Regions from separate parts of the Brevibacillus sp. AG genome, predicted to be linked through region 2. Evidence: a T-box and tRNA genes for the amino acid it is inferred to sense, from the RefSeq annotation. Region 2 holds a T-box; the other holds one or more tRNA genes.

Region 1 (3,422 bases), on a different contig from region 2:
GTTTACCCGTAAAGCGTCTTAAGCATACGCGGCAGATTGCGCTGCCAGTGGCCCCACGTATGGTCACCCTCAAACGTTTCATAAACGAGGGTGGCTTTTTTCGTGCCCAAAATCTCGCGCAGTTCTTCATTGGCCGCTAGAAGATTCAATGTACCGCGGCCTGTGCTTACTGCCGTTTCCTCCGTCCCGATCTCCAAATAAATGGTCTGCGGCACGGAAAATTCAGCGTCAGCTATCAGACGATTTAACTTTGCGTCCATGGCAATCGACTGGCAGGCAACTTGTCCAAACGTATGTGGATAGTGAAGAGCAGTGAACAGAGAGACAACCCCGCCCAAAGATTCGCCAAGAAGTGTTCGTGCGTTCCCCAAAGGATGTGTGGAGTAATGCGTATCGACATAGCTCACGACTTCATCGGCGAGGAAGCGACGGTAGGCCATATGCTCCTTGCCATCCGGATGATAGCGGTCGTTCCGTTTGCTTTTCTCGACCGGGAGAAAGACAGCGATGATATCAGGCAATTCTTTGTCCCGATTCAATTGATCTAGTAAAGAAGCCATCCTGCCCATTGCCAAGTAATCTTCTCCGTCCTGCACATAAAGGACTGGATATGAGTAGAGCGGCGAGTAGCGTTGGGGTGTGTAGATAATCAGCTTTTCCGGCGTCCCCAAATGCCGGCTTTCCAAGATGATTTCCTCAAGGGCCACTGCGGTGTCCTCCTTATTGGGATCTTCTGTTCATTATTATACAGGAGTGAGCGGGCATGCCCAACAGTTTGGGTGCAGGGTCAGTCAGGCTGTGGGCGAAAGATTGTCGCAATTTGGTCAGCGTGTGATACTATGGTAGGAAACGACTTCACTCGATTTGTGGAAGGGGTTGTCTCTTATATGAAGAAGCAAGTACACAGCATCGAAGTCAGAAACGCTGCTCTCGCACGTTTGGCAGAACGCGGAGTGACGATGGATGATATCGCAGAGATCGTCTATCTCATGCAATCGCCTTACCATCCAGATCTCACGATGGCGCAGTGCATAGAGAGCGTGAAAGCGGTCTTGGAAAAAAGGGAAATGCAGCACGCCATCCTGGTTGGCGTTGAGTTGGATACGTTAGCAGAGAAGGGCCTCTTGTCCGAGCCGCTCCAATCTATCATCGCGTCAGATGAAGGACTGTTCGGATGCGACGAAACATTGGCGCTAGGCTCCGTATTTGGATATGGAAGTATCGCGGTGACCACCTTTGGCCATTTGGATAAGCACAAGGTCGGGGTGATTAAAAGGCTGGATACCAAGTCGGGAGAGGGACGTGTTCACACATTTTTGGACGACCTCGTGGCGAGCGTGGCAGCCAATGCATCTAGCCGGATGGCCCATCGGATGAGAGATGAGCAGGAGGCAGAGTTGACACGAAGTGAGGCGTTGAAGCAACAGGAAGCCGAGCTGCGTGTCGAGGAGAAAGGGAAAGGGACGGAGCAGGCGGGGTAGGTTAGGGTTGCGATGAGGAAGTTTGTCTCGATCATTACCTAATTATCTTGTTTGTTGTTGTACCCTTTATTGGATCGCCTTTAGACTGGCAGAAGCCAATTCTTTACCGGTGTAGCTCATATGCTTGATGGCGTCATGTTTGATGTGATGCCATCAAGTAGGTAATCCCCATGTTTAGTAGGGGGGATGTGGGTCGCAGCGGTGGGGAATGGCTTTTTTGTTGGGTCTTGGGTAAGCACATATAGCTGAAACGAGATGACTAGGCTTTTTACATGGTAAAAGCAAGACTGATATCACTGGGTTTCTTAGTGTTCTTTTGGTACGAGTGAAAATTTTTACAAGAAATTATTCATTTCCTCTTGAAATCCATTTTACGATGCTGTATAGTAATAAATGTGATCGACGTCCGATACGATTCGGGCCCTTAGCTCAGTTGGTCAGAGCGGTCGGCTCATAACCGATTGGTCGTAGGTTCGAGTCCTACAGGGCCCACCATTAAACGATCACACACATATCCCATGATCCGGTAGCTCAGTTGGGAGAGCACCATCTTGACAGGGTGGGGGTCGCTGGTTCGAACCCAGTCCGGATCACCATAGTATGAACGTTAGAACCCTTGAGGAATCAAGGGTTTTTTATTTTATGCTTTTGATTAGCCACAGTCACTACCCTCCATATTCTACGATGAATAGTGAATCGAGTCAAAAGAAGTCAAAAAACAATGTAGAAAATCATGAAGACCAGTACCCGATCATGATGCTTAATTAGTGGAATTAACTGACATTCAGAAGTGTATATGGTAAATATATACAAAGATATAAATATGTGCTACGTTATATTTGTATGGTAAATTTTAGGTAATTATAAGAGGGACAATTATTGTGAAGTGAAAAAAATACCACTGAAACGTAAAAACAACTTATGCGTCATAACAAATATAAGAATTTACAACGGAAAGGAATGGCAAGAATGAAGGTCAAAAAAATTGTAGCTGCATCTTTAGCAACTACGACCCTCCTTGGGGTTATTGGGCTTTCTAATTTTGCAAGTGCGTATTCAGAAGATGTTTGGTTCGATGCTTACGGTATAGATGTTTACGATGGTGATCCACTTGATACGGTTACAGATGTGTATGGATTTACAAGAGGTGAAGGAGATGTTAAATCTGTAAAGGTTTATTACGAAGTATTCCGAGATGGTGAATATTTAGATAAGGCATCCAACTCAAGAAATGGTTTTAGGGTATCAATCACAGAAGACCATCCAAATAAGAAAAAGAGTAGTAATTGGGAGGTAAATGCTGTACATCGAATAGAAGATAACAATGGAGATCATGTCAAGGAGTTCAGTGAGGATAAACTTAAAAAGGGTCAGGAAGCAATTGCGCCAGAGCGTGCTGAAGAATCAAGCTCCAAAAAGGGTGACATTCAACATTTACGTTCAGCAGAATATCAAGAGCAGTTAGAAAATACTTGGGATGACATCATGGAAGCACACAATTTAAATAAGGATGAGTGGATTGTTTGTGATAGTTCTCAATATGAATCACTAAAAGAGCAACCTCCAGGTTCTTTAACCTCTAGAGATGTTACCTCATTATTTATCCAATCAGTAGAATTCCCCAAAAAGGGTGGAGATAGTGTTCCTTTGATATTGGTACATGAGAATGAAAAAAAGGCACTCTTATTGCTCCAGCGCGGTAAGGGTGAAAAAGTAGTTGCTTATTTTGGTAAAGAAGACAGCTCCAAAAACAATAAAAACAACAAGATATCTTCAAATCGTGAAAATGATGGCGAAGGCGATTGGGTTATTGAAAAGGTAGAAGAAAAAGAATAAAGGCAAAAGAAGACTATCCCTCAGTCATTTTCTTGAATTTGGGATAGTCTTCTTTTTAATGTTCATCTGCCTGTCTAGAGAATATCATAGATGTTCTACCTATCA
Region 2 (3,422 bases):
GCAGCGATGATTCCGTCCATGCTGGCGTATGTAGCAGACATCACGACAGAGGATAAACGTGGAAAAGGACTGGGGATGCTCGGAGCTGCCATGTCGCTCGGATTTGTTATCGGACCTGGTATTGGCGGGTTTTTGGCGGAGCTTGGCTTGCGTATGCCGTTCTACATTTCTGCGGCAGTTGGTGCGGTAGCCACACTTGGTTCCATCTTTTTCTTGTCAGAATCACTTCCGAAGGAAAAGCAGTTCGCGGCACGAAAAGGCAAAGAGAAGCAGGAAAACATCTTCGTACAACTCGGCAAATCGTTTCAATCGTCGTACTTCATCATGCTGGTGCTGATCTTTACGATGACATTTGGCTTGGCGAACTTCGAAGTTATCTTCCCGCTGTTCGTCGATGCGAAGTTCGCTTATACTCCGCGTGATATTTCCATCATTATCACAGTGGGAGCACTTGCTGGTACGATTGTGCAGGGAGCGCTAATCGGCAAGCTCATTACTCGTTTTGGCGAGAAGAAGCTCATTAACGTGACGTTCTTCTTGTCTGCTGTATCGATGGTGCTGATGCTGTTGTCCGGTAACTTCTGGTATATGCTAATTATGACAGTTATCTTCTTTACCCTGACGTCGATTATGCGTCCGGCAATCAACACGCTGATTTCCAAGCGAGCAGGGGATGAACAGGGCTTCGTAGCAGGGATGAACAATGCTTATATGAGTCTGGGGAATATTTTCGGCCCAGCAGTGGCAGGTACGCTGTACGGGGTTCATTTGAACGCACCGTATTTGTTCGGCGCGATTATCCTGATTCTCAGCTTGTTCTTGTCGCAGGTGGAAAGCCGTCGCAGCGTGAAGCGCGTCGTGGCCTAACCCTTGACATTTTTTTGAAACCAGTGTAAAAAGTAAGGTAATAAACAAAACACCAACAAATTCATTGACGAGAAAGAGTAAGCTAATCCCCTTGTTCCCCAGAGAGTTGGCCCTAGCGCTGAAAGCCAACGTTCAAGACTTAGCCGAAAATCCTCTCCGAGAAGGAAAGCTGAAGCATTTGGAGTAAGCTGACCCGGAATCCCACCGTTACAAGGGACGCGTATGATGGTACGTAGTAGAGGTGCCGGAAAATCATGATTACATGAGCTTTTCGGAACAAGGGTGGTATCGCGAGATCAAATCTCGTCCCTTAGGGGGCGGGATTTTTTTGCGTTCTATGAACCTACACTTCTACGCAAACTACAGAAGAAGGAGTGTACATGATGAGGAAAGTAGACGTAAAAGAAAAAGCAAGGACACGAGAGTTACGTGTTCTGGATCAGTGGAGGAAAGACGATACATTCCGCAAGTCGATGGACAATCGGCTAGGTAAGCCTAATTTCGTTTTTTATGAAGGGCCTCCAACCGCTAACGGACAGCCGCATATCGGTCATGTGCTCGGACGGGTCATCAAGGATTTTATCGGACGCTACAAAACGATGTCTGGCTACCGCGTCGTCCGCAAAGCAGGCTGGGATACACACGGTCTTCCGGTAGAGCTCGGGGTGGAGAAGCGACTCGGCATTTCCGGCAAGCAGGAGATCGAAAACTACGGAGTGGCCAAGTTCATCGAGGAGTGCAAAAATAGCGTATTCGAGTACGAAAAACAATGGCGCGAGTTGACGGAAGGGATCGCTTATTGGACAGATATGGAGCATCCATATGTGACGTTGACCAACGACTACATCGAAAGCGTCTGGCACATCCTTTCAGAAATTCATAAAAAAGAACTGCTGTACAAAGGACATCGTGTCAGTCCGTATTGCCCGGATTGCCAGACGACGCTCAGCTCCCATGAAGTGGCGCAAGGCTATGAAGACGTGAAGGACTTGAGTGCGACGGTCAAATTCAAAAGCAAGACAAGCGATGACATCTTTCTCGCGTGGACGACGACACCATGGACACTTCCAGCAAACGTGGCTTTGGCTGTTAACAAAGAGCTCGATTACGTGCGGGTCAAGCACAAGGATGAAGTGTACGTCGTAGCAAAAAATCTTGCGGAGAAAGTGTTCAAGGAAGGCTACGAGGTTTTGTCCACGCACAAAGGTGCAGAATTCGTAGGGACCCAGTATGAGCCGCCTTTTGGCTATCTCAAGGTAAACCATGGGCATATTGTCGTCGATGCGGACTATGTCAGTGATACGAGCGGAACTGGGATCGTGCATACTGCACCAGCGCACGGGGAGGATGATTATCGCACGACCCGTCAGCATGAACTTGATTTCGTGAACGTCGTGAATTTGGCTGGCCGCTATACCGATCAAATCTCGGATTTCGCGGGTCGCTTCGTTAAGGACTGCGACGTCGATATCGTAAAAGACTTGTCGCATCGCGGTCTGCTGTTTTCCAAGGAGCGCTACGAGCATAGCTATCCGTTTTGCTGGCGCTGCAAATCACCGCTGCTCTACTACGCGATGGAGAGCTGGTTCATCAAAACGACAGCGATTAAGGATCAGCTGATCGAAAACAATAGCAAGATCGAGTGGTATCCGGGCCACTTGCGCGAAGGGCGCTTTGGGAAATTCCTCGAAGAGCTTGTAGACTGGAATATCAGCCGCAATCGGTATTGGGGGACGCCGCTCAATCTATGGCTTTGTCAGGATTGTGGCTGCGAATATGCACCAGGCAGTGTAAAAGAGTTGCGTGAGAAATCTGTGGCACCACTCGAAGAGAATCTGGAGCTGCACAAGCCGTTTGTGGATGAGGTGAAGCTTCGCTGCTCCTGCGGCGGTACGATGGAGCGAACTCCTGAGGTCATTGATGTGTGGTTTGACAGTGGTTCGATGCCGTTTGCTCAGTACCATCATCCATTCGGCGACGAAAAGGTATTTCAGGAGCAATACCCTGCCGACATCATTTCGGAAGGAATCGATCAGACGCGGGGCTGGTTCTTCAGCTTGTTGGCAGTTTCTACTCTGTATAACGGAAAAGCGCCTTACAAGGCGGTCATCTCTACCGGCCACGTTTTGGATGAACACGGCCAGAAGATGTCCAAAAGTAAAGGAAACGGAATCGATCCGTGGGAGGTTATCGAAGAATTCGGAGCAGATGCGTTCCGCTGGGCGCTTTTGTCTGACAGTGCGCCGTGGAGCAGCAAGCGGTTCTCCAAGCGGATTGTCGCCGAGGCGAAGTACAAAGTGATCGATACGATCCATAACACGCATGCTTTTTATTCGTTATACGCCTTGATCGATTCGTTCAAACCAGAAGAGCATCTGCCGCAAGCGCCTGTAAACGAATTGGATCGTTGGATACTTTCCCGCTTGAATACCACCGTGCAGCACGTAGTCAAAGGTCTGGAAACCTACGATTTCATGAATCCGGCGGGGCATATCGAAGCATTCGTCGACGAGCTGAGCAACTGGTACATCCGTCGTTCGCGGGATCGTTTCTGG

The links. A T-box is a leader RNA that pairs with one kind of tRNA and senses whether it is charged. The one in region 2 lies ahead of ileS (isoleucine--tRNA ligase), so its partner is inferred to be a tRNA-Ile.
Region 1: it has a tRNA-Ile gene. The T-box ahead of ileS (isoleucine--tRNA ligase) is inferred to sense a tRNA for this amino acid. The anticodon was not compared.

What each region holds. Positions count from the first base shown of each region.
Region 1 is NZ_JAQMYO010000002.1:86,142-89,563, forward strand. It holds gene POF51_RS05605 (alpha/beta hydrolase) at 3-707, opposite strand; gene POF51_RS05610 (phosphatidylglycerophosphatase A family protein) at 888-1,481, shown strand; tRNA gene POF51_RS05615 (tRNA-Ile) at 1,900-1,976, shown strand; tRNA gene POF51_RS05620 (tRNA-Val) at 2,002-2,077, shown strand; gene POF51_RS05625 (hypothetical protein) at 2,451-3,317, shown strand.
Region 2 is NZ_JAQMYO010000017.1:79,259-82,680, reverse strand. It holds gene POF51_RS29385 (MFS transporter) at 1-867, shown strand, start outside; T-box leader at 923-1,181, shown strand; gene ileS (isoleucine--tRNA ligase) at 1,251-3,422, shown strand, end outside.